Regions from separate parts of the Streptomyces sp. NPDC059002 genome, predicted to be linked through region 1. Evidence: riboswitches for the same ligand, from Rfam matches in the RefSeq annotation. Region 1 holds a riboswitch; each other region holds the start of a gene.
The links. Region 1 has a riboswitch for cobalamin ahead of ACFWZ2_RS03395 (CoA-acylating methylmalonate-semialdehyde dehydrogenase). Riboswitches for the same ligand answer to the same signal wherever they lie in the genome.

Region 1 (9,933 bases):
CGGGTGCCGAACGTCGCCTTGGCGTAGATGCCGCCGCCGCGTTCGACCGGGGCGGGGGCGGGCAGGGCGACGGGGACGACGAGTGCGGCGGAGGCCAGGAAGCCGATGACCGTGCCGGTGAACAGCCAGTTGTAGGTGATCAGGGCGAGCAGTCCGGCGGCGAGGGCCGGGCTGAGCAGGCTCTCCAGTTCGTAGGCGAGCCGGGACAGGGAGAGGGCCCGGGTGTAGTCGCGCTCGGCGGGCAGGATCTCGGGGATGGTGGCCTGGAAGGTGGGCGTGAAGACCGCCGACGCGGCCTGCAGCAGGAAGATCAGGACGTAGATCTGCCAGACCTGGTCCACGAACGGCAGGGCGAGCGCGACGGCGGCGCGGGTGAGGTCCATCGCCACGAGCAGGGCCCGGCGCGGGATCCGGTCGGCGAAGGCGCCGACCACCGGGGCGATGCCCACATAGGCGACCATCTTGATCGCCAGTGCGGTGCCGAGGACGGCGGACGCGTCCGCGCCCGCCAGGTCGTATGCGAGCAGGCTCAGCGCCACCGTCCCGAGTCCCGTGCCCACCAGGGCGATCACATGGGCGGTGAACAGGTGGCGGTAGGTGCGGTTGCGGAGCAGCACGAGCATGACGGCGTCTCCTGGGTCGGCGGCCCGGACACGCTCACGATAGATGACGTGTGCGCACGTGCGCACACGTTTGGCGTGAAGCGTCCGGGCCGCCTTCCTCCTGACGGCCGCTCAGGGATGCCAGGGCTTGCCCGTGACCTGGTGGTCCGCGTGGTTGAGCGCCTCGGTGACCAGTCGGCGCAGATGTCCGTCGCGCAGCGAATAGACCATGCGGCGCCCGTCCTTGCGGGCCTGCACCAGACCGGCGAGGCGCAGTTTGGCCAGATGCTGGCTGACGGCGGGCCGGGCCGCCTCACCGGCCGCCGCCAGCTCGGTGACATCGGCCTCGCCCTGGGCGAGGAGCCACAGCAGATACAGCCGCGTCGGGTCGGCAAGGAGTGCGAAGACCGTCGCCGCGGTCTCCAACTGCTCCCTGCCCGCGGCACGCTGATGCCCATCGGTCGCAGGTGAGGTCATGTCGCGCTCTGGCATGCCCTCATCGTAGAACCGCGGCGACGGCCTCGCGTCATGCGCCGCCCGGGTCACCCGCCGCGGTCGACGCGGACTGCTCCCTGAGGGTGGTGACGATCCCCGAGAAGTCCCGGTCCTTCCCGGCCCCTTCGGCGTAGGCGGCGTACAACTCGGCTGCCTTGAGGCCGAGTTCGGCCTGGACGCCCCCGGCGCGCGCCGCGCTCGCCGCGAGACCCAGGTCCTTGGCCATCAGCGGGGCCGCGAAGCCCGGGCGGTGGTCGCGGTTGGCGGGGCTCGCCGGGACGGGGCCCGGCACCGGGCAGTTGACGGTCAGCGCCCAGCACTGGCCGGACGCGGTGGAGGCCACGTCGAAGAGGGCCTGGTGGGACAGGCCGAGGCTCTCGCCGAGGACGAACGCCTCGCTCACCGCGAGCATCGAGATGCCGAGGATCATGTTGTTGCAGATCTTCGCGGCCTGCCCGGCGCCTGGCCCGCCGCAGTGCACCGCCTTCTTGCCCATGACCGCGAGGAGCGCCTCCGCCTCGGCGAACTCGGCCTCGCCGCCGCCCGCCATGAACGTGAGCGTGCCGGCCTCCGCGCCGACCACTCCCCCGGAGACCGGCGCGTCCAGGGCGCGCATCCCGGCGCCGGCCGCGGCCTCGTGGGCGCCGCGCGCGTCGGCCACGTCGATGGTCGAGCAGTCGATGAACAGCGTGCCGGGGCGGGCCGCGGCCAGCAGTCCCTCGTCCTTGTAGAGCCCGAGGACATGCCGTCCCGCGGGCAGCATGGTGATCACCACGTCCGCCGCGGCGGCCGCGTCCGCCGCCGATCCCGCGGCCTCCACCCCGGCCTCGACGGCACCGGCGAGCAGTGGGGGCAGCAGGTCGTAGCCGATGACCCGGTGTCCGGCCCCGACGAGGTTGCGGGCCATCGGGGCGCCCATGTGGCCGAGGCCGATGAATGCGATCGTGCGCGTGCCGTTCACCACGCCACCTCCTGCGGGGTCGTCGCCAGCTGGATGTCGCCCCCGGCGGGCGGTCCGAAGTACCGCTCCACGTCCGCGCCGTCGACCTCTGCCAGGGTGGCCGGTGTCCAGCGGGGGCTGCGGTCCTTGTCGATCACCTGCGCGCGGATCCCCTCGACCAGGTCGTACGAGGAGAGTGCGGCGCAGGAGATCCGGTACTCCTGCTCCAGGACGCGCTCCAACGGGCCGAGCCCCGGCGCCCTGCGCAGTGCGGTGAGCGTGACCTTCAGGGCGGTGGGCGACTTGGCGGCGAGGGTGTCGGAGGCGGCCTCGGCGTCGCGCGCACCATGGGCGCGGAGCCTGGCGACGATCTCCTCCACCGTGTCGGCGCCGTAGCAGGCGTCGATCCAGGCGCGCCGGCCCGCCAGTTCACCGGGCGGCGGCTGACGCACGTACTCCTTGAGCGCGTCCCAGACCGGCCGCTCGGCGAGGTCGGCGAGGAGCGCGGGCAGGTCGTCGTGCGGCACGAAGTGGTCGGCGAGTCCGCACAGCAGGGCGTCCGCGGCGCCGATCCCGGTGCCGGTCAGGGCCAGGTGGGTGCCCAGTTCTCCGGGGGCGAGCGCGAGCAGATAGGTGCCGCCCACGTCGGGCACGAAGCCGATGCCGGTCTCCGGCATGGCGATCCGGGAGCGTTCGGTGACGATGCGGACGTCGCCGTGCGCGGACACACCGACGCCGCCGCCCATCACGATGCCGTCCATGACCGCGACGTACGGCTTCGGATAGCGGGCGATGCGGGCGTTCAGGCGGTACTCGTCGCGCCAGAAGGCGGCCGAGGCCGCGCCGCCGCCCGCCCGTGCGTCCTCGTGGATGGAGCGGATGTCGCCGCCCGCGCACAGCCCGCGCTCCCCCGCGCCGGTGATGATCACGGTCCGCACGGCCGGATCGTGCTCCCAGACGGTCAGCGCCTCGTCGATGCGGCGCACCATGGCGTGGGTGAGGGCGTTGAGCGCCCGCGGCCGGTTGAGCGTGATGTGGGCCGCGCGGCCCTCGGTCCTGAGCAGCACCTGGTCGTCGGGGGCGGTCATCGGAACGCCTCCGTCAGGCCGCGGGCCACGATGACACGCATGATCTCGTTGGTTCCTTCCAGGATCTGGTGGACCCGCAGGTCCCGGACGATCTTCTCGATGCCGTACTCGCTCAAGTAGCCGTATCCGCCGTGCAGTTGCAGGGCACGGTCGGCGACGGCGTAGCCGGTGTCGGTGGCGAACCGCTTGGCCATCGCGCACAGGTGCGGCGCGCCGGAATCGCCGCGGTCCAGGGCCTGCGCCGCCTGGTGCACCAGGGCGCGGGCGGCGGCGAGTTCGGTCGCCATGTCGGCGAGCCGGAACTGCAGGGCCTGCGCGTCGAGCAGCCGGGCGCCGAACGCCTCCCGCTCCGCGAGGTGGGCGAGACTGCGGTCGAGGGCGCTGCGGGCGCCGCCGAGCGAGCAGGCGGCGATGCCGAGCCTGCCGCCGTTCAGGCCGTTCATGGCGATCCGGAAGCCGTCGCCCGGCCCGCCGAGCAGCCGGTCGGCGGGGATCCGGACGCCGTCGAGGACCACCTGGCGGGTGGGCTGGGCGTTCCAGCCCATCTTCTTCTCGTTCGCCCCGAACGACAGGCCCGGGTCGTCCCGTTCGACCAGGAAGGCGGAGACCCCGTCGGGTCCCGATCCGTCGGTGCGCGCCATGACGACGTACACCTGCGCGGCGCCCGCGCCGGAGATGAACTGCTTCACCCCGTCGAGTACGTAGTGGTCGCCGTCGCGCACCGCGGTGGTGCGCAGGGCTCCGGCGTCGGATCCGGCCCCCGGTTCGGTGAGGCAGTAGCTGCCGAGGTCCTCCATGGCGCACAGGCGGGGCAGCCACCGGGACCGCTGGTCCTCGTCGCCGTATGTGTCGATCATCCAGGCGACCATGTTGTGGATGGAGAGGTAGCCCGCGATGGACGGGCAGCCGGTGGCCAGGGCCTCGAAGACGAGGACCCCGTCGGCCCGGGTGAGGCCGCTGCCGCCCGCGTCCTCGCGCACATAGACGCCGCCGAGCCCGAGCCCGGCCGCCTTGCGCAGCACGTCGACCGGGAAGTGCTTGTCCTGGTCCCAGCGCACGGCGTGCGGGGCCAGGTGGTCCTCGGCGAAGTCCAGGGTGGTCTCGACCAGGGCCTGCTGGTCCTCGGTGAGCGATGTGGTGGTCATGGCGCTCATCCCATGGTGGGGATGGTGAAGTTCGCGCCTTCCCTGACCCCGGAGGGCCAGCGCGAGGTGACGGTCTTCGTGCGGGTGTAGAAGCGGATCGCGTCCGGGCCGTGCTGGTTGAGGTCGCCGAATCCGGACCGCTTCCAGCCGCCGAAGGTGTGGTAGGCCACCGGGACCGGGATGGGCACGTTCACGCCGACCATGCCGGTGTCGACGCGGCGGGTGAAGTCGCGTGCGGTGTCGCCGTCCCTGGTGAAGATGGCCACGCCGTTTCCGTACGGGTGCTCGCTGGGCAGGCGCAGGGCCGACTCGTAGTCGGCGGCGCGTACGACGCACAGGACGGGGCCGAAGATCTCCTCGCGGTAGATCCGCATGCGGGGGCTCACCCGGTCGAAGAGGGAGGCTCCGGCGAAGTAGCCGTTCTCGTGTCCCGGCAGGGTGAAGTTCCGTCCGTCGACGACGAGTTCGGCCCCTTCGTTGACGCCGATGTCCACATACCTGCGGACCCGGTCCAGGGCGTCCTTGCTGACCAGCGGGCCGAAGTCGGCGCCCGCGTCGTCGGAACGGCCGATGCGGAGCGCGCCGATGCGCTCCTTGAGCGCGGCGACGAGCCGGTCCGCGGTCTCCTCGCCGACCGGCACGGCCACCGAGATCGCCATGCAGCGCTCGCCCGCCGAGCCGTATCCGGCGCCGATGAGGGCGTCGACGGCCTGGTCGAGGTCGGCGTCCGGCATCACGATCATGTGGTTCTTGGCGCCGCCGAAGCACTGGGCGCGCTTGCCGTGGGCGGCGGCGGTGGCATAGATGTGCGCGGCGATCGGTGTGGAGCCGACGAAGCCGAGCGCGCCGACCCGCGGGTCCTCCAGGAGGGTGTCGACCGCGTCCTTGCCGCCGTTGACGACATTGAGGACACCGGGCGGAAGTCCTGCCTCCAGGAACAGTTCGGCCAGCCGCAGCGGCACGGAGGGGTCGCGCTCCGAGGGCTTCAGGATGAATGCGTTGCCGCAGGCCAGGGCGGGCGCGGCCTTCCACAGCGGGATCATCGCGGGGAAGTTGAACGGGGTGATCCCGGCGACCACGCCGATCGGGGAGCGCAGCGAGTGCACATCGATGCCGGTGCCCGCGTTGTCCGTGAACTCGCCCTTGAGCAGGTGCGGGATCCCGGCGGCGAACTCCACCACCTCCAGGCCGCGTTGCAGGTCGCCGTGCGCGTCGGCCACCGTCTTGCCGTGCTCGGCCGAGAGGAGCCGCGCCAGGGATTCGCGTTCCTGGTCGACGAGTTGGAGGAAGCGCAGCAGGACGCGGGCCCTGCGCTGCGGGTTCCATGCGCCCCACTCCCGCTGGGCGGCGACGGCGTCGGCGATCGCCGCCTCGGTGTCGACCCGGCCCGCGAGCGGTACGCGGGCCTGTACGGAACCGGTGTTGGGGTCGTACACGTCGCCGAAGAGGCCCGACGTGCCTGAGGTGTGCTTGCCGCCGATGAAATGGGTGAGTTCACGGACCACGGTGAGCCTGCTCTCGTCAGGTGGGGATCCGGGGATGGCACGGCGCACCGGCGAACGGCGCCCTGTGGGGCGCGTTCGGGTCGGGGCCGCGGGACGCGAAGGCCGAAGAGCCGTCGCGGAGCATGTGGTCGGCGTACGCCGCGGCCGGGATCCCGTGCGGGGCCGGTGAGTTGGCGTACGTCGTCCTAAGAGGTGGCGGGTGCCGCCGCTCGCTCCGCCGGATCACCTGGGTCGTGGGTTCGGACCGGTGCCATGCGTGTCTGCTCCATCCTCGTGGACAACACGGAACACCCCGCGGCCGGTATCCTGACTCCCGGATCGACGCACGCTCCCCCGCCTTCCCGACGGACACGACGTCCTTCGGTGGCGCGTTGTTCGGCGAGAACGCACTCCCCGGTCACAGTGGCGGGACCGCGCCGGATTCACACCGGCTTCCCTGACACCGCGGGCCTTGCCCAGGACCATATAGTTGGACGTCCTAGTAAGTCCACCCCGGCCCGGTCCTCCGGCCCCGACGGGCCGCGGCGGCTGCGCAGTTGGCCCGGTCCGTGTCCCATCTCACCGTCCCGGAATGTGATCAAGGCTGCCCAAGACGGTGGCCCGGCCTCTAGGGTGGCCCGTGCAGCTGGTTCGCCCTGCCCGCCAGGCAGGCGCGTCGCAAGAGGGAACCCGGTGGGAATCCGGGACTGCCCCGCAGCGGTGAGTGGGAACGACCGCCGTCATACGCACTGGATCCGCCGGATCCGGGAAGCGACGGCCAGTAGGAATCTGCCCCGGCAGACGCGCCCACGAGTCCGAAGACCTGCCCGTTGCCCGTACGTGACCGATCACGTGCGGACATCCCGGTGACCTCGTGGGCGGGTCGGCGTACACACCAGACGGAGAACGGCGTCATCGGCGCGAGTTCGGCCCGTCCGGTTCGTCACCCCTTCGCGTCCGCGTCCCGTCCCGGGATGCTCAGGAGTCATCTCGCGAAGGAGATTTCCGTGACAGCGAAGTCCGCAGCCGCGGCAGCACGGGCCACCGTGTACGGCTACCCCCGCCAGGGCCAGAACCGCGAACTGAAGAAGGCCATCGAGGGCTACTGGAAGGGCCGCGTCACCGCGGACGCCCTCCGGGAGACCGCGGCGGACCTGCGCCGCTCCACCTGGCGGCACCTGGCCGACACCGGCATCCACGAGGTGCCGACCGGTGACTTCTCGTACTACGACCATGTCCTGGACACCAGTGTCATGGTCGGCGCCGTCCCCGCCCGGCACCGGGCGGCCGTCGACGCCGACACCCTGGACGGGTACTTCGCGATGGCGCGCGGCACCCAGGACGTGGCGCCGCTGGAGATGACCAAGTGGTTCGACACCAACTACCACTACCTGGTGCCCGAACTGGGTCCCGATACCGTCTTCACCGCCGACTCCACCAAGCAGGTCGGCGAGCTGACGGAGGCCCTCGCCCTCGGCCTCTCGGCCCGCCCGGTCCTCGTCGGCCCCGTCACGTATCTGCTGCTCGCCAAGCCCGCGCCCGGTGTGGCCGCCGACTTCGAGCCGCTGACCCTCCTCGACCGGCTGCTGCCCGTGTACGCGGAGGTGCTCGCCGACCTGCGCGCCGCCGGTGCCGCCTGGGTGCAGCTCGACGAGCCGGCCCTGGTGCAGGACCGCACCCCGGCCGAACTCAACGCCGCCGCCCGCGCCTACCGCGAACTCGGCGCCCTCACCGACCGCCCCAAGCTCCTCGTCGCCTCCTACTTCGACCGGCTCGGCGACGCCCTGCCCGTCCTCGCGAAGGCCCCGATCGACGGCCTGGCCCTCGACTTCACCGACGCGGCGGCCGCGAACCTCGACGACCTCGCCGCCGTCGGCGGCCTGCCCGGCAAGCGGCTCGTCGCCGGTGTGGTCAACGGCCGCAACATCTGGATCAACGACCTGGAGAAGTCCCTGGCCACCCTGGGCACGCTCCTCGGGCTCGCCGACCGGGTCGACGTCGCCGCCTCCTGCTCCCTCCTGCACGTGCCGATCGACGCCACGGCCGAACGGGACATCGACCCGCAGATCCTGCGCTGGCTGGCCTTCGCCCGGCAGAAGACCACCGAGATCGTCGCCCTGGCGCGCGGTCTCGCCCAGGGCACCGACACCATCGCCGCCGAACTCGCCGCCAACCGCGCCGACCTGGCGTCGCGCACCGGCTCCGCGATCACCCACGACCCGGCCGTACGCGCCCGCGCCGCCGCCGTCACCGACGCCGAAGGACGCCGCTCGCAGCCCTACGAGGAGCGGGCCGCCGCCCAGCGCTCGCACCTCAAGCTGCCGCTGCTGCCCACGACCACCATCGGCTCCTTCCCGCAGACCACCGAGCTGCGCACCGCGCGCGCCGACGTACGCGCGGGCCGCATCGACACCGCCGGGTACGAGGAGCGGATCAAGGACGAGATCCGCGAGGTCATCTCCTTCCAGGAGCAGACCGGGATCGACGTCCTCGTGCACGGCGAGCCCGAACGCAACGACATGGTCCAGTACTTCGCCGAACAGCTCACCGGCTATCTCGCCACCCAGCACGGCTGGGTCCAGTCGTACGGCACCCGCTATGTGCGCCCGCCGGTCCTGGCCGGGGACATCTCGCGCCCCGAACCGATGACGGTGCGCTGGACGTCGTACGCCAACTCGCTCACCGACCGGCCGGTCAAGGGCATGCTCACCGGCCCCGTCACCATGCTCGCCTGGTCCTTCGTCCGCGACGACCAGCCGCTCGGCGACACCGCGCGCCAGGTCGCCCTCGCCCTGCGCGACGAGGTCAACGACCTGGAGGCGGCGGGCACTTCGGTCATCCAGGTCGACGAGCCCGCCCTGCGCGAAACCCTGCCGCTGCGCGCCGCGGACCACGCCGCCTACCTGGACTGGGCCACGGAGTCCTTCCGCCTCACCACCAGCGGCGTCCGGCCCGACACCCAGATCCACACCCACATGTGCTACGCCGAGTTCGGCGACATCGTCCAGGCCATCGACGACCTCGACGCCGACGTCATCAGCCTGGAGGCCGCCCGCTCCCACATGCAGGTCGCCCGCGAGCTGGCCGAGCACGGCTATCCGCGCGAGGCCGGGCCCGGCGTCTACGACATCCACTCCCCGCGCGTGCCCGACGCGGACGAGGCGGCCGCCCTGCTCCGCAAGGGACTTGAGGCCATTCCCGCCCAGCGCCTCTGGGTCAACCCCGACTGCGGCCTGAAGACCCGCGGCTGGCCCGAGACCCGTGCGTCCCTGGCGAACCTGGTCGCCGCCGCCCGCACGGTCCGCGGCGAACTGCCCGGGTCGTGACGACCGGGTGACTCCCGGGGCCGGGGCGCCTTCTGGTGCCCCGGCCCCGTGCCTTCGCCCCACTCACGTCTGGGGCGCCGCCCTCGACGGCAGCACGGCCACGGCCTGGGTCCCGGACGGCCCGCGCGGCCACCTGACGACGGACCTCGCCAGGCCCGTCCGCGTCCAGAAGGTCACCCCCACCTGGAACGGCACCGCGCGCGGCCCGGTGACACCCGGCTCGCCCGGTACGTGCGGGTGACGGTGCGCGGCGTGGAGGGGGCCAAGGAGCATCCGGGGATCGCGGAACTCACGGTGCGCCGGGCGGATGGGACGGGAGATGCCACTTCCCGGACGGGAGGTGTCACATCCCGGGGTGCGGCGGTGTCTTCATGTCGTACAGGCCGGAAGGCCACTGACGAAGGAGCACACGATGACACCGCGTATCCCCAAGGCCGAACTTCCCGCCGAGATGAAGGAGGCCCTGATCAAGCAGCTCGGTGCCGTGCCCGAGCCCTTCGAGGTGGTGTTCCACAACCCCGCCGTCGCCACCTCCAACCAGGAGTTCGCGGCGAAGGTGGCGGAGTGGGATGCCGTCGACGAGGGGCTCAAGACGTTCGCGCACATGACGGTGGCGTCGCTGATCGGCTGCAGCTGGTGCCTGGACATCAACTACTTCGCCGCGTCGAACCAGAACCTCGACCTGGCGAAGGCGAGCCAGGTGCCGAACTGGCGTGCCTCCGATGTGTTCACCCCGCTGGAGCGCGAGGTGATGGAGTACGCCGAGGCCATGTCGAGCACGCCGCCGACCGTCTCGGACGAGCTGTCGGCGAGCCTGCTCACGCAGCTCGGCCCGGCAGGACTGGTCGAGCTG
Region 2 (9,933 bases), on a different contig from region 1:
GCGGATCCTGGCCACCAGTCGGCGTGTCCTGAACGTGGTGGGTGAACGGGTGCTCACGGTCGAGCCGTTGCCCGTGCCCGATGCCGACGACGCCGGGGCGGGCACGGCCGATGCCGTGGTCCTGCTGACCATGCGCGCCGCGGAGGCGGTGCCCGGCTTCACGGTCACCGATGCCGAGCGCGCGGAGCTGGTGCGGCTGTGCCGCCGTCTCGACGGGCTGCCGCTGGCGATCGAGCTGGCCGCTGCCCGGCTGCGCGATCTTCCGGTGCGGGAGCTGACCGCCCGCCTCGACGACCGTTTCGCCGTCCTCGGCGACACGGAGGGCGCCGTCACCGACGCCGATCCGCCCTGGCACCAGGCCCTGCGTACGGCGATCGGCTGGAGCCACCAGCTGTGCACCCCCGCCGAACGGCTGCTGTGGGCCCGGCTCTCGGTCTTCGCCGGGAGCTTCGACGCCGAGACGGCCCGGCAGGTCTGCGCCGACGGCCATCTCCCCGCCCACGAGATCCCCGCCGTGCTCGGCACGTTGGTGGAGGAGTCGATCCTGATCTGGCAGCCCACCGGGGACGGCGAGCGCTACCGGATGCTGGACACCATCCGCGAGTACGGGGCCCACTGGCTGCGCGGCATCGGCGAGGACGACGCGCTGCGCCGCCGCCACCGTGACCACTATCTGGCCCTGGCCCGCCGGGGCGACGCCGCCTGGATCGGGCCCGAGCAGTTCGCCTGGTACGACCGGATGACCGCCGAGCACGACAACCTCCGTGCCGCGCTGGAGTACAGCCTGGCCGAGGCCGATGGCCACAGCGCGCTGGAGATGGCCGCGGCGCTGTGGTTCTTCTGGTACGGCTGCGGGTTCGTGAAGGAGGGCAGGCACTTCCTGGACCAGGCGCTCGCCGCCGACACCGCCCCCTCCCCCGCCCGGGTCAAGGCGCTGTACGTCTGCGGTCCTGTGCTCGTCTACCTCGGCGATCTGCCCGCCCTTGAGGAACGGGCCGCCGAATGCACCGCCCTGGCCGGGCACTTCGGGGACGCGGAGCGGAGGTACGCGGCCGCCACCGAGCTGCGAGTGTCGGTCATGCGCGGCGACCTGGCGCAGGTGGTGTCCCGGGTCGAGGCCCAGCTCGCCACCGACTGGCGCGAGGAAACGCTCACCCTGATTCCGCTGGCGGCCCTGGTCTTCGGTTCCCACGCGCTCGTCGCCTCGGGCCGCTTCGAGGAAGCCGTCGTCCGGCTGGACGAGTTGAGCGCCGCCTGCGACCGGGCGGGCGAGCGCAGCATGCGTGCCTGGGGCGACTACGTCCGCTGCCAGGCCGAGCTGGCCCTGGGCCGCTTCGAGGAGGCCCACGAGCATGCCCGGGCCGCGCTGCTCGTCAAGCACCGGCTGCGCGACGGTGTGGGCACCGGCCTGGCCCTGGAGTCGGTGGCCCGCGCCGCCACCGCCACGGGCCGCCGCAGGGACGCCGCGTGGCTGCTCGGTCTGGCCGCACAGCTGTGGGAGACGCTGGGTCTGCCGCAGGCGGGCATCCCCGCGGCGGTGGCCGCCTACCAGGCCTGTGAACGCCAGACCCGCGAAGCCCTCGGGGAAGACGCCTACCGGCGCGCCTTCGACGCAGGTCATGACGGCGACCTGAACACCGGCATCACCTACGTCCTGAACCACTCCTTCGCGCCGCCGCGCTAGCGGGCGGCGGCAAACGAACAGCATCGGGGAGGAGGACGATGGAAGTGACCTGAGGAAGAGGTGAGGCGACGTGGTGGCGGCGCGTATGGGGCTTGAGCCCAGTGGGCAGGGGTGGCTGCAGGTGGCCGAGTTCGGCATCGCCTTTGTGCTGTCGAGCCTCATCGGGCTCGAACGGGAGATCCGGCAGAAGGCCGCGGGGCTGCGTACGTACACGGTGGTCGGGGTCGGCGCCGCCCTGTTCACGCTGGTGAGCAAGTACGGCTTCAGCGATGTGCTGCACTCCGGCACGGTCTCCGTCGACCCTTCGCGCGTGGCCGCGCAGATCGTCTCCGGGCTCGGCTTCATCGGCGCGGGCGTGATCTTCGTGCAGCGGGGTTCGGTCCAGGGTCTGACCACCGCGGCGACGATCTGGCTGACGGCCGCGGTGGGCTCGGCGGCCGCCGCGGGCCTGCCGCTGCTCGCCGCCCTCGCGACCGCGTCCTACTTCCTCGTCTCGTACGGGGTCAGGCCCCTGGCCCACCGGCTCGCCGCCCTGCGGTCGGTGCCCGCCGGTTTCCGGATCACCTGTCTCCAGCGGCCACGGCTGCTGCACGACCTCCTGGAACAGTGCGAGCACGCCGGTTTCGACGTCGCCGAGCTGCGGACCGTCTCCGCGGACGGCACCACGACGGAGGTGGTCGTCTCCGTGCTGGGGCGGGGCGACCTCGGCGGGCTGACCGTACGGTTCGCCGAGGTCCCCGGGGTGGTGGCCTGCCGACGCGAGCGCCCCGCCGACGAGTGACGGTCAGCCGGCCGGCAGCGGCACGGGCCGGAAGTGGGTCGTGAGGCGTCCCGTCCCGTCCAGGACGTGGAAGGCGACCGCGGGAGGGAGATCCCGGTGGACGTGGTGGGAGGCGTGGTCCTGGGCCTCCCAGGGGAGGCGGAGGGTGGAGACCACTCCTGGGGCCACCAGGAGGGGGCGGTTCGCGAAGGTGGTGGCGGCGGGCGTGTGGGCGTGTCCTGCCAGGAACGCCGTCACGTTCGGGTGGCGTGCGGTCAGGTCCGCGAGGCGGTGCTCGTCGAACTGGCGGATCCCGTCGACGTACGGCGTGTGCAGCGGGACCGGCGGGTGGTGGAAGGCGATCAGGACGGGACGGTCGGGCGGGGTGTCGGCGAGGAGGCCGGAGAGCCACGCCAGGGTCTCGTCCGCCAGGCGGCCGTGGTCCTCGCCGGGGACCGATGTGTCGCACAGGGCCAGGGTGAAGTGGTCGGTGACGTACGACTGGTCGACCGGCCCCTTCGCGGCGCCTTCGCCGATGAGGTGCGCGCGGAACGCGGTGCGCTCGTCGTGGTTGCCGGGGCAGGTCAGCAACGGGTGGCGGGAGGTGAGGAGTTCGCGGGCCGCCGCGTACTCGGCGGGGGCGCCGTGGTCGGCGATGTCGCCGGTGACGACGACGGCGTCCAGGTCGTACGGGAGGTCGTTCAGGTAGGTCATGACGGCGCGGGTGCGGTCGGCACTGCGGCCGCCGTCCTCGGCGCCGGTGTCGATGTGGATGTCGCTCACGTGGGCTATCACTGGCATGCCGCGAACCTACGGGGCCCGCGGGGCCGGGTTAAGAGCCAACCGCGGGTGCTTGGACTGGTCCGCGGACCGTGGCTCAGCCCCGCAGGAAACGCACCGAAGGCCGCTCGCCGCACCCGTCGCCCGCCCGCGTCACCACCGCCCGCACCCCGTACACCTCCGCGATCAGCTCCTCGGTGATCACCTCGGCGGGGGTTCCCGCCGCGTACGCCCTGCCCTCCTTCAGGACGAGGAGCCGGTCGCAGAACATCGCCGCCAGATTGAGGTCGTGCAGCGCGACGACGCTGGTCACGGGGAGCTCGGCCACCAGCGAGAGCAGCTCCAACTGGTGCTGGATGTCCAGGTGGTTGGTGGGTTCGTCCAGGAGCAGCTCGCGGGGTTCCTGGGCGAGGGCGCGGGCGATCTGGACGCGCTGGCGTTCGCCGCCGGACAGGGTGTGCCAGGACTGCGTCGCGCGGGCGGCGAGGCCGGTGCGCTCCAGGGCCTCCCGGACCGCGCGCTCGTCGTCCGGCGTGGGCGCCGACCAGGCGCGGCGGTGCGGGATGCGGCCCAGGCGCACGACGTCCCCCACCGTCAGCTCGACCTGGGTGGAGGCATGCTGCCCGACGACGGCGATCCGGCGCGCGACGGTGCGGCGGCCGGTGTCGGCCAGCGGGCGGCCGTCCAGGGTGACCACTCCGGAGGCCGGGGCGAGGACGCCCGCGAGGATGCGCAGGAGCGTGGACTTGCCGGAGCCGTTCGGGCCGAGGAGGCCCACGGTGGCGCCCGCGGGCGGGGCGAGGCTGACGCCGTCGACGACGAGGCGGCCGCCCGCCTCGCGGCTGACGCGGTCGGCGCGCAGGCCGTGGGTGTTCGGTGCGCCGGCTGCGTACGTCATGTCGCCCGCCTCGTCCGGTAGAGCACGGCGACGAACGCCGGTACGCCGATCAGGGACGTCACCACGCCCACCGGGACCTCCTGCGGGTCGAGGACGGTGCGGGCCAGGGTGTCCACCCAGACGAGGAAGACCGCGCCCGCGAGCGCCGTGACGGGCAGCAGTCGGGCGTGGCCCGAGCCGACGAAGGCGCGGGCCGCGTGCGGCAGGACCAGGCCGACGAAGCCGATGGCGCCCGCCGAGCTGACCAGGGCGGCGGTCAGCAGGGCCGTGGTGCAGAGCAGGATCAGTCGGGTGCGGGCGACGCGGACGCCGAGGGTCGCCGCCGCCTCCTGGCCGAACGCGAAGGCGTCGAGGGTGCGGGCGTGGGACAGGCAGACGAGCAGGGCGCAGGCCAGGACGGCGGCGCACAGCCACACATCGGTCCAGCCCACCCCGCTGAGCGAGCCGAGCAGCCAGAACAGCACCCCGCGGGTGGTCTCCGCGTCGCCCGCCGTGAGGATGACGAAGGACGTGAGGGCGGAGAAGAGCTGCATCGCGGCGACGCCGGACAGGACCACGCGGTCCGTGCTGCCGCCCAGCGTGTGGCTCAGGAGCAGCACGAGGGCGAACGAGCAGAGCGCGCCCACGAAGGCGCCCGCCGACACGGACACCGCTCCCCCGCCCACGCCGAGGACGACGACCGCGACCGCGCCCGTGGACGCCCCGGAGGAGACCCCGAGCACGAAGGGGTCGGCGAGGGGGTTGCGGAGCAGGGACTGCATGACCGCGCCGCACACCGCGAGTCCCGCGCCGCAGACCGCGGCGAGCAGGGTGCGCGGCATCCGCAGGTTCCAGACGATGCCGTCCCTGATCGGGGTGAGCCGCGCCTCGCCCCAGCCGAGGTGCGCGGCGAGCGCCGACCACACGTCGGGCACGGAGATGTCCGCGGGCCCGATGGTGACGGCGACGGCCACGGAGAGGACGAGCGCGACGGTCCCCGCGAGGCACAGCAGCCCCTGCCGCGCGGTGGCGGCCGCGGTCGCCCTGCTCACCTGGCGAGCCCGAACTTCCGCAGCCCCGCGGCCACTTGCTCGATGCCGTCGACGGTGCGGATCGTGGGGTTCATGGCCTGGCCGCTGAGGAGTACGTAGCGCTTCTTCCGCACGGCGGTCAGGTTCTTGGTCACCGGGTTGGTCTCCAGGAACTTGATCTTCGCGGCGGCGCTCTCGGCGGACTGCGACTTGCGGGTGAGGTCGCCGATGACGAGGACGTCGGGGTCGCGGTCGGCGACGGTCTCCCAGTTGATCTGGGGCCATTCCTCGCGGGTGTCGTCGAAGACGTTCTGCGCGCCGAGCTCGCGGGTGATGATGCCGGGGGCGCCGCAACAGCCCGCCATGTAGGGGGCGTCGGAGTTGGCGAACCAGTAGAGGAGCGTGGCGTCGGAGGCGTCGATGTCCTTGGTGGCCTTGGCGACGCGGGCCTTCATGCCGGCGATCAGCTTCTCGCCGCGCTGCTCGACGCCGAACACCTTGGCCAGGTCGCGCACTTCGCCGTAGACGGTGTCCATGGTGAGGGTCTTGACGCGCTTGCCGTCGCCGCCGCCGTCGTTGTCCTTGCCCGCGCAGTCGGTGGGCGAGACATAGACGGGCACGCCGAGTTCGGTGAACTTCGTGCGGTCGGCGACGCCGCCCTTGCCGACCGTGTAGAGGAAGGAGGCGCTGACGAAGTCCGGTTCCTCGGCGAGGACCTTCTCCAGGGACGGGTAGCGATCGGAGAGCCGCTCCACCTTCGCGTTGTCCTTCGCGAGGTTCTTCAGAACGGGGTCGGTCCAGGTGCCGGTGCCCGCCATGCGGTCGGCGAGGCCGAGGGAGAGCAGGATCTCCGTGGAGCCCTGGTCGAGGGAGACCGCACGCCGCGGTGGGGCCTTGACCTCGGCCTTCTTGCCGCAGGACGCGACCGTGACCGGATAGCCGTCGGCGCTCTTGCCCGCGGGCCGCTGTGCGGAGCCGTCGCCGCACGCGGTGAGCGCGAGCGCCGCGGCGCAGAGCAGGGCGGCCTTACGTATACGGTCTTTCGAGGACACGCGATCCCTTGAGTCTCACGGCTCATACGCGGAGCCTGGCCTGCGTCACGCCCTCCGGCCGCCCGGTGTGCGGGCGGAGGCGCCAGCAGGTCTTCGGACTCGGGGATCGGCCGGGCGGGGCGCCTTCCCAGGCGTCGTCGGACGCCCAGTGGCCGTGGCCCCGCCCGTCCCCCTCACCGCTGCGCGTCAGTTCCGGATTCTCACCGGATTCCCTGGCCCAGGTGTGGGTTTGACTGGCTTGCGCAAGTTATCACGCGTGGTCAGGGGGCCGGTTCCGGCCTCGGCTCGCCGCGGTAGGTGCCGAAGGACCAGCGGTTTCCCTCCGGGTCGAGGATCGCGAACTCACGGCTGCCGTACGGCTTGTCCTCGATCTCGGCGGTGATCCGCACGCCCGCCGCGACGAGGCGTGCATAGAGCGCGTCGACCTGGTCGGTGACGACATAGGCGCCGGACGTGCCCGGCGTTCCGCAGGTGCCTTCGGGCGCGGCCGGATCGTACGAGCCGAGCATGATGCCGCCGCCCTCGGGCCAGTCGAGCTGGGCGTGGGCGACGCGGCCGCCGTCCTCGTGGACGGCGGTGCGCAGGAAGCCGACGGTGCCGACGAGGAAGTCGATCAGGGCGGGGGCGTCCTGGGCCTGGAGGCCCGGCCAGATGGCCGGGGCGGGGGTGCCGGGCCGCTGTTCCGCCGGGGTCTTCGGTGTGGTGTTCATGTGTCCCAGTCTTCGCCCGCGCCATGCGCCCCGGCTTGGATATTCCGGCACTCTTCGGCCAGCCAGCGGGTGGGGCTCACTCCCGTGTACTGCCGGAAGTCGCGGACGAGATGGGAGTGGTCGTAGTAGCCGGAGTCCGCCGCGACCCGGGCGATGTCGGGCCCCGTGCCCGCCGTGACGGAGCGGACCACCGCGGCCTTGGCGTGCTCGAAGCGCATCAGGCGCGCGGCCTGCTTGGGGCTCAGTCCGGTCTCGGCGCGGAACAGCGCGGTCAGCCGTCGCTCGCTGAGCGCGACGTGCCGGGACAGGCCGCCCACGGTGCCCGCGCCCCGGTGCCGGCCCAGCCAGGCCCAGGCCTCGGCGACCTCGGGACGTACGGAACCCGCGGCCCGCTCGTCGGCCGCGCGCCGCCTCAGATACGCGGACAGGAGGGCGAAGCGGTCCTCCCAGCGGTCGAGGGCGCACAGCCGCTCGCGGACCTCGGCGGCGCGGGCGCCGAGGACGTCCGTGCCCGCGGTGACGAGCTGCCCGGTCAGTGCGGCGGCGGGCAGTCCGAGGAGGGTGCGGGCGGCGAGGGGGTGCACGGCGAGCTGGATGCCGGCCTCGTGCTCGGGACTGACGAGGTACGCCGGGCTCTGGTGCAGGCCGCCCACGACGATGTCGGTGCGCACCGCGTCCGCACCGGTCGCCTGGCCGGGCGTGACGCCGCTCGCGATGTCCCCGTCGAGGGAGAAGACCAGCGTCAGATACGGCGACGGCAGGCCCTTGTGCAGGGTGGGCCGCTGCCCGGCGGTGCGGTAGCCGACCGCGGACACGACCATGCCGTCGAGCCGGGGAACGGCCCGGACGAACTCCTGGGAGCCCATGCGTCCCAGTATGCGCGGCCGGGGCGGCTCGGGTTCGGCTACCCGTATTCACCGGCCCCATGCCCCGCGTTCACGGTGACTTCGATCATGGGAAATGGCGGCGCGGCCCCATAGCATTGCGCGCCGCTCCGGACGGGGCCGCACATCGCTCTCAGGGAACGGCAGGGACGTAGAGACATGGCAGTACGGGCAAAGAACAAGCTGGCCGTCATCGGCGCCACGGGGGCGCTCGCCGCCGCCGTCCTCGCGGGCAGCGCGCTCTGGCCGACCGCCGAGGCGAACGCGGCGGGCTCCTCCGCGAAGACCGCCGCGGGCGAGCTCTCGCACTGGCCGAAGCCCGTCGCGAAGCAGCTCGGCAAGGTCATCGCGAAGAACGACCACAAGGGCGCGTACGCCGTCTTCGACGCGGACAACACGACGTACCGCAACGACCTGGAGGAGTCGCTGCTGCCCTTCCTGGAGATGAAGGGCGTCCTGACCCGCAAGACGATGGACCCGTCCCTGAAGACCATCCCCTTCAAGGACACGGCCACGCACAAGGAGAGCCTCTACAGCTACTACAACCGGCTGTGCGAGGTCGACGACCAGGTCTGCTACCCGTGGGCCGCGCAGATCTTCTCCGGCTTCACGCTGAAGGAGCTCAAGGGGTACGTCGACGAACTCCTCGCGTACAAGAAGCCGATCCCCGCCGAGTACTACGAGGCCGGGAAGCTGACGAAGACCGAGGTGAAGGCGCCCGAGTTCTCGCGCGGCATGCAGCAGCTCTACAAGACGCTGCGCGCGCACGGCATCGAGGTGTACGTCGTCAGCGCGGCCAGCGAGGACCTGGTGCGGATGGTGCTCGCCGACCCGAAGTACGGCTACGACGTGAAGCCGCAGAACGTCATCGGCGTCGCCATGCAGCTCAAGGACCGCAGGACCGGCGAGGTCACCAGCTCCCGCAAGGAGATCGCCGAGGGCCGCTTCGGCGAGAAGGACCGCGCGAAGCTCGCGGGGCGCGAGCTGACGCCGAACCTGTGGGCGCCGCTGACCTGGTACGAGGGCAAGCCCGCGGCGATCAACACCTACATCGACGAGTGGCGGAAGCCGATCCTCGCGGCCGGTGACACCCCCATCAGCGACGGCCCGATGCTGTTCCACTCCGCCGATGTGGAGCACGGCGGAGTGCGGGTCTGGGTCAACCGCAAGGACGCGTACATGAAGCAGCTCGACGGGATGAAGAAGGAGAACGCCGACCGGCAGCGCGAGCTCGGCCAGAAGGTGACCGCCGACAAGCGGTGGCTGACGGTCACGCCCGACCAGATCGGCTAGCCGCCCGCCCCCTGGAGGCGTCCGAGCGGGTCCGCGCCGGTGCGGGTCCGCTCAGACGCCCGGCAGCGCGCCGATCACGCCCGACGCGATCGCCGCGTTCAGTGCCGCGTGGTCGCGCGCGTTCTGTGCCGCGTAGCGCAGCGCGAAGTCCGTGACGGCGCGGTCGAAGGTGTCGGAGCCGCCGAGGTAGGCGGCTATCGCGATGCGGTCGCCCGAGCGGGCGTGGGCGCGGGCCAGGGCCGTGCCGCAGAGCCCCGCGTACAGGCGGAGTTCCGCGGGCGACATGGCGGCGAGGTCCGCGGAGCCCTTCATGTCGCGCAGCTGGCGCCAGTAGAAGGCGCGGCCCTGGGGGCCCGTCATCCAGCCGAGGAAGATGTCGCCCGCGGCCTGGATCAGCCGCTGCCCCGCCACGACGCGGTGCCCGGGGTGGAGGTAGGGGCCGCTCGGCAGGTGGTCCTCGATGACGGACCTGACCGCCTCCTTGATCTGGAGGAAGAGCGGATCACCGGCGTCGCGCCCGGCGAGCAGCACGATGTAGCAGCGGGTGCCGACGCTGCCGACGCCGACGACCTTGCGGGCGGCGTCGACGAAGCGGTAGCGGTCGAGGAGGAGGCGGCGTTCCTCGGCGAGCGTGGAGCGGTAGTCGCCGAAGATCTTGCGCAGGGCGGCCAGGTCGGGGGCGCCCGCGGGTTCGAGCAGCGGCGGGTCGTGGGCGATGCGGTGCACGCCGTCCACGACTTCGGTGAGCTTGCCGAGCGCCTGCAGGCTGGTGCGCCGCCGGGCGTGCGCGAGGCCCGCCTCGACGCGCTTGCGGTGGTCGGGCGAGCGGATGAGGGAGAGCAGTTCCTGGGCGTCGATGCGC
Region 3 (9,933 bases), on a different contig from region 1:
TCTGCACCCGTATTGGCCAAAGCTTCAGGAGAAGTCCAGGACCTGGCTCCGCGAAATGCGGCTCATGCCCCCGGACAAGGTCGAACGGTACGCGGACAGCCTGTGCTACACCGACCTGGTGGCGGGCTACTACATTGGTGCGCCGGACGAGTTGCTCACCGCGATAGCGGACCTCAGCAGCTGGTTCTTCGCATGGGACGACCGGCACGATCGGGACTCGGTGCACGGCAGGGCGGCACAGTGGCGGCGGCTGTGCCGGGGCCTGCACGGGGCCCTCAACGAACCCCGGCAGTACCTGCACCACAGAGACCCGTTGGTCGCGGGGTTCGCGGACTGCGTCCTGCGGCTCTACGCGTTCCTCGGCCCCAGCTGGAACGCCAGGTTCGCCCGGCACTTCCACCCGGTGATCGAGGCGTACGACCAGGAGTTCAGGAACCGGCGCACGGGCACGGTGCCCACCGTCGAGGCCTACATCGAACTGCGCCGCCTCACGTTCGCGCACTGGGCGTGGATCGACCTGCTGGAGCCCACCGCGCGGTACGAACTGCCGCGCCTCATAAGGAAACACCCCGCATACCGGCGGGCGGCACTCGCGACCCAGGATTTCTCTGCCTGGTACAACGACCTGTGCTCGCTCCCGAAAGAACTCGCGGGGGACGAACTGCACAATCTCGGGATCAGCCTCATTCAGCACGAGGGAATGAAGCTCGAAGAGGCCGTGGTGGAGGTGCACAGGCGCGTCACGCGATGCGTCAATGAATTCCTCATGGCCGAGCAGGAAGTGTACGCACTCGCCGAGCAATTGGCGGACGGCAGCGTGGCAGGAAAGGAGCTCGCGGCCGCGGTGGAATCGTGCGTCTTCAATATGCGGAACTGGTTCTCTTCCGTCTATTGGTTCCACCACGAATCCGGCCGCTATCGCGTAGACAGCTGGGACGACCGGTCCATGCCCCCTTACGTCACGGAAGGCACCGTGGCGGAAAACGAACTGGTAGGTGAGGAATGAGCGTCGGTTCCGCGATATCCGCGTCCGCAGCGTCAGGACAGGGCCCGCTGCGCACCCCGCCACTGGTCCGCGGGGGAGCACCCCTGCTGGGCCACGCCTGGAACCTGGTGCGCGACCCGCTCGGCTTCCTCGCCGCGCTGCGTGACCATGGGGATCTAGTCAGGATCAGGCTGGGGCCCAAGACCGCGTACGCGGTCTGCGACCCGGAGCTCGTCGGCGCCATGCTGAAGAACCCCGAGTACATCGTCGGCGGACCGCTCTGGGACACCCTCGAAGTGCTCCTCGGCAAGGGCGTGGCGACCAGCAACGGCAAGCTGCACCGGCGTCAACGGCGCATGATGCAGCCCGCGTTCAGGCCCGAGCGGATCGCGGACTACGCGAAGGTGATGGAGGAGGAGGCGCGCGCCACGGCCGACCGCTGGCAGCCGGGGAGCACGGTCGACGTCGGCGCGGAGATGTTCCGCACGGCCGTGCGCATCGTCTCCCGCTCGCTCCTGGAGGTCGACTCCATCGGCGAGAAGGCGGACCGCATCAGCGAGTCGCTGCACACGGTCTTCGAGGGGCTCTACCGCAGGATGGTGCTCTCGGTCGGGCCCCTCTACCGCGTGCCGACCCCCGCCAACCGGCGCTTCGAGCGCGCGCTCGCCGATCTGCACGCGCTCGTCGACGAGATCGTCGCGGAGCGCCGCGCGGCGGGACCCGAAGGGCCCGACGACCTGCTCGCACAATTGCTGCGGGCCAGGGACGAATCCGGAGAGCTCCTGACCGATCAGGAGATCCACGACCATGTGGTTTCCCTGGTCGTCGCCGGGGCCGAGAATGTGGCCTCGACACTGGCGTGGGCGTTCCATCTGCTGACCGAACACCCGGAGCAGGAAAGGCGGTTGGTTGAAGAGGTAAATTCCGTGGCGCAGGGCCGGGCGATCACATTCGCCGATCTGGGCCGACTGCGTCACCTCCGCAATGTCGTCACGGAGGCCATGCGTATACGACCGGCGGCCTGGATATTCACCCGCAGGTCCGTGGCCGAAACCGAACTGGGCGGCTATCGCATTCCGGCGGACGCCGACATCGTCTACAGCGTGTACGCGATGCAGCGCGACCCGCGTTCCTTCGAGCGGCACTTGGAGTTCGACCCGGACCGCTGGAATCCGGAACGCGCGGCGGATGTGCCGGAGTTCGCGATGATGCCGTTCAGCGTCGGCAACCGAAAGTGCCCGGGCGACCACTTCAGCCTGGCAGAACTCGCCCTGATCCTCGGGACGGTGGCCCCGAAGTGGCGTCTGACGCCGGTCGGGGAGACCGACAGCGGCACCAAGATCGGCATCACGCTGCACCCCAAGCGGCTCGTCCTGCGGGCCGAACCCCGCTGACCGAGCGGTGTGCCCGCCCCACCCCCCCGTGACGGGGCGGGCACACCGGGACCGCGGAGCGCCAGACTCAGAACCCGTCGTCGAGACGGGCTCAGAACTCGTCGTCGAAGGAGACCGAACCCTCGACCGCGACCTGGTACGCGGAAGGCCGCCGCTCGAAGAAGTTGGTCAGCTCCTGCACGCCCTGCAGCTCCATGAAGGAGAACGGGTTCTCCGAGCCGTAGACCGGCGCGAAGCCGAGGCGCTGCAGACGCTGGTCGGCGACGCACTGGAGGTACTCGCGCATCGAGTCGGTGTTCATGCCGGGCAGACCGTCGCCGCACAGGTCGCGGGCGAACTGCAGCTCGGCCTCCACGGCCTCCTTCAGCATGTCCGTGACCTGCGTCTGGAGCGCGTCGTCGAAGAGCTCGGGCTCCTCCTTGCGGACCGTGTCCACCACGTCGAAGGCGAAGCTCATGTGCATCGTCTCGTCACGGAACACCCAGTTGGTGCCGGTGGCGAGGCCGTGCAGCAGACCGCGGCTGCGGAACCAGTAGACGTACGCGAAGGCGCCGTAGAAGAACAGGCCCTCGATGCACGCGGCGAAGCAGATCAGGTTCAGCAGGAAGCGGCGCCGGTCGGCCTGCGTCTCCAGGCGCTCCAGCTTCTCGACCGAGTCCATCCACTTGAAGCAGAACTCGGCCTTCTCGCGGATCGAGGGGATCTCCTCGACCGCGTCGAAGGCGGCGGCGCGGTCCTCAGGGTCGGGCAGATAGGTGTCGAGCAGCGTCAGATAGAACTGGACGTGCACGGCCTCCTCGAAGAGCTGACGGCTCAAGTAGAGCCGCGCCTCGGGGGAGTTGATGTGCTTGTAGAGCGTGAGCACCAGGTTGTTGGAGACGATCGAGTCACCCGTCGCGAAGAACGCGACGAGGCGGCCGATCATGTGCTGCTCACCCGGGGACAGCTTCGCCAGGTCGGCGACGTCCGAGTGGAGGTCGACCTCCTCGACGGTCCAGGTGTTCTTGATCGCGTCCCGGTAGCGCTCGTAGAAGTCCGGGTAGCGCATGGGGCGAAGCGTCAGTTCGAAGCCCGGGTCGAGCAGGTTCTTCTCGGAGTTGGTGGTGCTGGACATTACTGGCAGGCCTCGCAGGACTCGGGGTTTTCCAGGGAGCAGGCGACGGCGTCGGGATCGGTCACCTGCTGGGGGACGGGGGCGGCGGTGGCGTTCGAGCCGCCGGCCGCGCGGGCGATGCGCGTCGCCGGGCGCGAGCGCAGGTAGTACGTGGTCTTCAGGCCCCGCTGCCAGGCGTACGCGTACATCGAGGAGAGCTTGCCGATGGTCGGCGTCTCCAGGAACAGGTTCAGGGACTGCGCCTGGTCGAGGAACGGCGTACGGTCGGCCGCCATGTCGATCAGGCCGCGCTGCGGGATCTCCCACGCGGTGCGGTACAGCGCGCGGACCTCCTCGGGCACCCAGGTGAAGCCCTGCACCGAGCCGTTGGACTCGCGCAGCGCCTCACGGGTCTGCGCGTCCCACACGCCGAGCCGCTTCAGCTCCTCCACCAGGTAGGAGTTGACCTGGAGGAACTCGCCGGAGAGCGTCTCGCGCTTGAAGAGGTTGGAGACCTGCGGCTCGATGCACTCGTAGACGCCCGCGATGGACGCGATGGTGGCGGTCGGCGCGATCGCGAGGAGGAGCGAGTTGCGCATGCCGGTGGTGGCGATGCGCTCCCGGAGGGCCGCCCAGCGCTCCGGCCAGGTCAGCTCGACGCCGTAGTGGTCCGGGTGCAGGACGCCGCGCGCGGTGCGGGTCTTCTCCCAGGCGGGCAGCGGGCCGTTGCGCTCGGCGAGGTCCGCGGACGCCTCGTACGAAGCGAGCATGATGCGCTCGGCGATGCGGGTGGAGAGCGCGCGGGCCTCGGGGGAGTCGAACGGCAGCTTCAGCTGGAAGAAGACGTCCTGGAGGCCCATCGCGCCGAGGCCCACCGGGCGCCACTTGGCGTTGGAGCGTCCGGCCTGCTCGGTCGGGTAGAAGTTGATGTCGACGACGCGGTCGAGGAAGGTGACGGCGGTGCGGACGGTCTCGTCGAGCCGCTCCCAGTCGATGTCGCCGTTGTCGACGAACGCGCCGAGGTTGACCGACCCGAGGTTGCAGACGGCCGTCTCCCCGTCGTCCGTCACCTCCAGGATCTCCGTGCAGAGGTTGGAGGAGTGGACGGTGTGGCCGGGCTCCGCCGTCTGGTTGGCGGTGCGGTTGGCGGCGTCCTTGAAGGTCATCCAGCCGTTGCCGGTCTGCGCGAGGGTGCGCATCATGCGGCCGTACAGATCGCGGGCCGGCATGGTCTTCTTGGCGAGCCCGGCGGCCTCCGCCTTGCGGTAGGCGGCGTCGAACTCCTCGCCCCACAGGTCCACGAACCCGGGCACGTCGGCCGGTGAGAACAGCGACCAGTCCTGGTCGGCGGCGACCCGGCGCATGAACTCGTCCGGGATCCAGTGCGCGAGGTTGAGGTTGTGCGTGCGGCGCGCGTCCTCACCGGTGTTGTCGCGCAGCTCCAGGAACTCCTCGATGTCGGAGTGCCAGGTCTCCAGGTAGACCGCGGCCGCGCCCTTGCGGCGCCCGCCCTGGTTCACGGCGGCGACCGAGGCGTCCAGGGTCTTCAGGAACGGCACGATGCCGTTGGAGTGCCCGTTCGTGCCGCGGATCAGCGAACCGCGGGAGCGGATGCGGGAGTACGAGAGGCCGATGCCGCCCGCGTGCTTGGAGAGCCGCGCGACCTGGTGGTAGCGGTCGTAGATCGAGTCGAGCTCGTCCAGCGGGGAGTCGAGGAGGTAGCAGGAGGACATCTGCGGGTGGCGGGTGCCGGAGTTGAAGAGCGTCGGCGAGGACGGGAGGTAGTCCAGGCGGCTCATCAGGCCGTACAGGGCGGCGACTTCGTCGAGCGCGCGGGCGCTCCCGTCCTCCGCGAGACCGGCCGCGACACGCAGCATGAAGTGCTGCGGGGTCTCGATGACCTGCCGGGTGATCGGGTGGCGCAGGAGGTAGCGGCTGTGCAGGGTGCGCAGGCCGAAGTAGCCGAAGCGGAAGTCGGCGCCGTCCGCGAGCGCGGTGTCCACCAGCGTGTTCAGGCGGGCCGCGTGCTCGGTGACGAAGTCCGCCGTGCGGTCGGCGATCAGGCCCTCGCGGTGGCCGACCGCGATGGAGTCGGTGAAGGAGCGCACGCCCTGCGTGGCGGCTTCCTCGCGGATGCCGATCGACAGGAGCCTGGCGGCGAGCTTGGAGTACGCGGGGTCCTCGGAGATGAGCCCCGCGGCCGCCTCCGTCGCAAGCTCCCGCAGCTCGGCCTCGTCGGCCTTGGCGGACCGGCCGCGCAGCGCGGCGCCGGCGACCCGGCCCGGGTCGGCGTCGGGGAGGTCGGCGGTGAGGTCGGTCAGGGTGCGCAGCAGCGCGGTCCCTGGCCCGTCGGTACCCTCGGCGGTCGGCGTGGTCGTCGCTGACGCAGGTTCGGCAGGCGCGATGGTCACGTGGAGCTCTCCCTCGCTCGGCTCTGGGCCTGGGGGAGGGAAGGGCGACGCACGGGCGCACCCGGGCAGGGCGGCGCACCGCGTCCACCGGCCCACTCCACGAGGCCCGGACGGTCGGCACCCGGGCCGGACGGCTCGGGTGCGCTGCCGGCAGGTCCTCGGACTCGCGGGTACGACAAAGACGTACACATACACCGTTGCGGGACAGTTCCGGACTTGCACCGGATTCCCCTGCGGCGACAGCGAGCACGAGCATACATCTTGTGCCGCGTTTCTGAAGCAGGCCCACATCTTGTGTCGGCGCCGAAGGGGTGCCGTGCGTCGGATGCCCTAGAACGTCAACTCGTAGGTGAGCAGCGTCAGGTCCGCGATCGGCTTCCAGTCCCGCTCGGGGGTCCGTACGAAGCCGAGGCGTTCGTAGAGCCGGTGGGCGGCGCGCATCGAGGGCTGCGTGGACAGGACGAGCCCGGAGCGGCCCGCGTCCCTGGACCGCTGGAGGCACTCCCGCACCAGCGTCTCACCCGCGCCCCTGCCGCGCGCAGCGGAGGAGACGGCCAGCATCCGGATCTCCGCCTGGCCGTCCCGCGCGATGTCGGCCATCGGCCCGCCGGACGGGACGAAGGTCACGCAGCCGAGCAACTCCTCGTCGGCCACGGCGACCAGGACCTCGGCGCGGGCGTCGCGCGCGGCCACGTCGCGCAGCACCGTGAGGTAGGTGTCCGAGCTCCCGAAGGTCAGATGTCCGTCGTCGAGATAAGCCTGCGCAGTGAGGTCGCCCAGTGTCTCGTACTCGGTGGGGTGCGCGCGTCTGATGATGATGTCCATGCGGCGAAGTGTGCAACAGGGGTACGCGGTGGGCCGCCGGTTTTCCGGAACGCGGATACGGCAATGGGCCGCCGGTTTTCCGGCGGCCCATCGTCAGGTGTGGAGCGGGCGGATCAGCGGCTCAATGTCCCGCGCCCGCCGTCGCCTTCGGCAGTTCCTGGACGACGCCGGGGTCGCCCGCGTCCGCCGTGTAGTCCTCCGGGGACGTCTCGTCGATGCCGTCGGGGGCGTTCAGCGCCTTCAGGACGAAGGTGAGGACGACGGTCACGACCACGTTCAGGACGAACGCGGTGAGGCCGATGTAGCCGATCTCGCCGATGCCGGGGATGGTGTCGGACGAGCCGCCGAAGTGCTTCTGCGTCGGCGACGCGACACCGTACGCCGCGAGCGTGCCGTAGACCATGCCGACCGCCCAGCCCGCGAGCAGCGCCCAGCGGTGGAACCAGCGGGTGAACAGGCCGCCGACGAGCGCGGGCATCGTCTGCAGGATCCAGATGCCGCCGAGCAGCTGGAAGTTGATCGCGACGGTCTTGTCCATGCCGAGGACGAAGACCAGCGCGCCCACCTTCACCAGGAGCGAGACCAGCTTGGAGACCTTGGTCTCCTGCTCGGGCGTCGCGTCGGGCTTGAGGAAGTCCTTGTAGATGTTCCGGGTGAAGAGATTCGCGGCCGCGATGGACATGATGGCGGCGGGCACGAGCGCGCCGATGCCGATCGCGGCGAAGGCGACGCCGGTGAACCAGTCGGGGAACATCTCCTCGAAGAGCTGCGGGATCGCCAACTGGCCGTTGTCGACCTTGATCCCGGCCGCGATCGCCATGAAGCCGAGCAGCGCGAGCAGGCCGAGCATCAGCGAATACAGCGGCAGGATCGTGGTGTTGCGGCGGATCACGTTGCGGCTCTTGGACGAGAGCGTCGCGGTGATCGAGTGCGGATACATGAACAGCGCGAGAGCCGAGCCGAGCGCCAGCGTCGCGTACGTCCACTGTCCCGCCTCGGGCGGCGCGAGCGCGCCCCGCGGTTTGCCGGTCGCCGGGTTGGTCTGCGCGAAGGCGTCACCGGCCTTGGCGAAGATGTCGTCGAAGCCGCCCAGCTTGATCGGGATGTAGATGATGGCGACGACGATGACGAGGTAGATCAGGCCGTCCTTCACGAATGCGATCAGGGCGGGGGCGCGCAGGCCCGAGGAGTACGTGTACGCGGCGAGCACCGCGAACGCGATCAGCAGCGGCAGGTCCTTGATGAACCAGTTCGTGTCCGGACCGCCGCCGACGCCCATCACGTCGAGAACGGCCTGGATGCCGACGAGTTGGAGCGCGATGTACGGCATCGTGGCGAGGATGCCGGTGACCGCGACGGCCAGCGAGAGCCCCTTGGAGCCGAACCGGCCGCGGACGAAGTCCGACGTGGTCACGTACCCGTGCTTGTGCGAGACCGACCACAGGCGCGGCAGGAAGGTGAAGATCAGCGGGTAGACGAGGATCGTGTACGGAACGGCGAAGAAGCCCGCCGCGCCCGCCGCGTAGATCGCCGCGGGGACGGCCACGAAGGTGTACGCCGTGTACAGGTCGCCGCCGAGCAGGAACCAGGTGACCCAGGTGCCGAACGACCGTCCGCCCAGGCCCCATTCGTCCAGGCTCTGCTCGTTCTCCGCCTTGCGCCAGCGGGCGGCCAGGAAGCCCATGACCGTGACCGCGATGAAGAAGAAGATGAAGACGGCGAGCGCGACACCGTTCACGCCGCCGGTTCCCGACGCGAGCACGTTCATCGTCCGGCACCTTCCGTCAGCTGCCGGGCCTCGGCCTTGCGGGCGCGCTGGTCACGCTGCCACAGCTTGTACGCGATCATCGTGAGAACCGTGGAGATGAGCACCCACAGCATCTGGTACCAGTAGAAGAACGGGATGCCGATGAAGGTCGGTTCGACCTTCGCGTAGGAACTCACCCAGAGCATCGCCACGAACGGCGCGACGAGACAGAGGGCGATGACCACGCGGACCGGCGTGACCACCGGTCGGCTCACTTCAGGCGCATCTGACATGTCATGGCTCCGCTCCCTCGCTCATCCCACGTTTAACGTGCGGGAAATCTAAGCGAGAGTCTTGATCTATGGAACCCCCGTCCGGATAACGGACGGGTCAACATGCCTGCTCAGCAGCAGCGGAACCCCTGCCGGGGATCCGACTCCTGCCGGTCCGTCCGCATTCGCTCGAACTCCCTCCGGGACGGAACGGACGCTCCCGGATGCACCTTCCTGGTGTGCGCGACATGCCGGTCGTACGCCGACTCGTCGGTCAACTCCCGTGCGTACCAACGGATCCAGCGCATCCCGCGCAGCACCCAGGTCATGGGGTGAGCCTCCGCTCCGCCACGAGCTCCCGCTTCTCCTCGCGTGTCGGGATGAGGCCCGCCGGTGCCGTCAACTTCGACTCCACGTACGGCGCTTCGCTCAGGCGCGAGGCCGCCGGATTGCGGATGTGCTTGACGCAGATCCGGGCCGCGTCGGCGATCACGATGACGATGAGCAGGGCGAGCGCGGCCGAAAGGACGCCGTCCACGGTGGAGTTGGTGACGACGGTGTGCATGTCGTCCATGGTCTTGGCGGGCGGCAGGATCTTGCCGTCGTCGATGGCGTCCCGGTAGATCGAGCGCTGCTTGAAGAAGCCCACGCGCGGGTCGCTGGAGAACACCTTCTGCCAGCTCGCGGTGAGCGTGACCGTGGCGTCCCAGACCAGTGGAATCCCGGTGATCCAGGCCCACTTGAGGCGTCCGGACTTCACGAGCAGCGTCGTGCAGACGGCGAGCGCGACGGCCGCGAGAAGCTGGTTGGCGATGCCGAAGATCGGGAAGAGCTGGTTGATCCCGCCGAGCGGCTCGTGCACGCCGACCCACAGGAAGTACCCCCACAGGCCGGTGACGACGGCGCTGGTGAGGACGAGTCCAGGTTTCCAACTCACCTTCTTGAAGGGCTTGTAGACGTTCCCGAGCATGTCCTGGAGCATGAAGCGGCCCACGCGCGTGCCCGCGTCGAGCGCGGTGAGGATGAACAGCGCCTCGAACATGATCGCGAAGTGGTACCAGAAGGCCCGCATCGAGCCGCCGGTGACCTTCGAGAAGATCTCGGAGACGCCGATGGCGAGGGTGGGCGCCCCGCCGGTGCGCGAGAGCAGGGAGCTCTCCTCCACATTCTTCGCGGCCTGCGCGAGGTCGGCCGGCGAGATGGAGT

Region 2: linked by a shared signal. The riboswitch ahead of ACFWZ2_RS26330 (ABC transporter substrate-binding protein) and the one ahead of ACFWZ2_RS03395 (CoA-acylating methylmalonate-semialdehyde dehydrogenase) in region 1 are both predicted to bind cobalamin.
Region 3: linked by a shared signal. The riboswitch ahead of ACFWZ2_RS04695 (ribonucleoside-diphosphate reductase subunit alpha) and the one ahead of ACFWZ2_RS03395 (CoA-acylating methylmalonate-semialdehyde dehydrogenase) in region 1 are both predicted to bind cobalamin.

Annotation. Positions count from the first base shown of each region.
Region 1 covers NZ_JBHYJI010000002.1:317,674-327,606, forward strand. Annotated here, with positions in the region: gene ACFWZ2_RS03370 (MFS transporter) at 1-623, opposite strand, end outside; gene ACFWZ2_RS03375 (ArsR/SmtB family transcription factor) at 735-1,094, opposite strand; gene mmsB (3-hydroxyisobutyrate dehydrogenase) at 1,129-2,058, opposite strand; gene ACFWZ2_RS03385 (enoyl-CoA hydratase/isomerase family protein) at 2,055-3,125, opposite strand; gene ACFWZ2_RS03390 (acyl-CoA dehydrogenase family protein) at 3,122-4,270, opposite strand; gene ACFWZ2_RS03395 (CoA-acylating methylmalonate-semialdehyde dehydrogenase) at 4,276-5,775, opposite strand; cobalamin riboswitch at 6,054-6,256, opposite strand; cobalamin riboswitch at 6,385-6,600, shown strand; gene metE (5-methyltetrahydropteroyltriglutamate--homocysteine S-methyltransferase) at 6,762-9,080, shown strand; gene ACFWZ2_RS03405 (carboxymuconolactone decarboxylase family protein) at 9,493-9,933, shown strand, end outside.
Region 2 covers NZ_JBHYJI010000032.1:63,324-73,256, forward strand. Annotated here, with positions in the region: gene ACFWZ2_RS26305 (ATP-binding protein) at 1-1,684, shown strand, start outside; gene ACFWZ2_RS26310 (MgtC/SapB family protein) at 1,770-2,465, shown strand; gene ACFWZ2_RS26315 (metallophosphoesterase) at 2,469-3,245, opposite strand; gene ACFWZ2_RS26320 (ABC transporter ATP-binding protein) at 3,322-4,122, opposite strand; gene ACFWZ2_RS26325 (FecCD family ABC transporter permease) at 4,119-5,153, opposite strand; gene ACFWZ2_RS26330 (ABC transporter substrate-binding protein) at 5,150-6,184, opposite strand; cobalamin riboswitch at 6,251-6,437, opposite strand; gene ACFWZ2_RS26335 (VOC family protein) at 6,445-6,894, opposite strand; gene ACFWZ2_RS26340 (helix-turn-helix domain-containing protein) at 6,891-7,760, opposite strand; gene ACFWZ2_RS26345 (haloacid dehalogenase-like hydrolase) at 7,938-9,071, shown strand; gene ACFWZ2_RS26350 (DUF2252 domain-containing protein) at 9,123-9,933, opposite strand, start outside.
Region 3 covers NZ_JBHYJI010000003.1:211,980-221,912, forward strand. Annotated here, with positions in the region: gene cyc1 (epi-isozizaene synthase) at 1-1,006, shown strand, start outside; gene ACFWZ2_RS04685 (cytochrome P450) at 1,003-2,379, shown strand; gene ACFWZ2_RS04690 (ribonucleotide-diphosphate reductase subunit beta) at 2,471-3,493, opposite strand; gene ACFWZ2_RS04695 (ribonucleoside-diphosphate reductase subunit alpha) at 3,493-5,883, opposite strand; cobalamin riboswitch at 6,015-6,152, opposite strand; gene ACFWZ2_RS04700 (GNAT family N-acetyltransferase) at 6,214-6,708, opposite strand; gene mctP (monocarboxylate uptake permease MctP) at 6,830-8,476, opposite strand; gene ACFWZ2_RS04710 (DUF3311 domain-containing protein) at 8,473-8,748, opposite strand; gene ACFWZ2_RS04715 (YbdD/YjiX family protein) at 8,859-9,056, opposite strand; gene ACFWZ2_RS04720 (carbon starvation CstA family protein) at 9,053-9,933, opposite strand, start outside.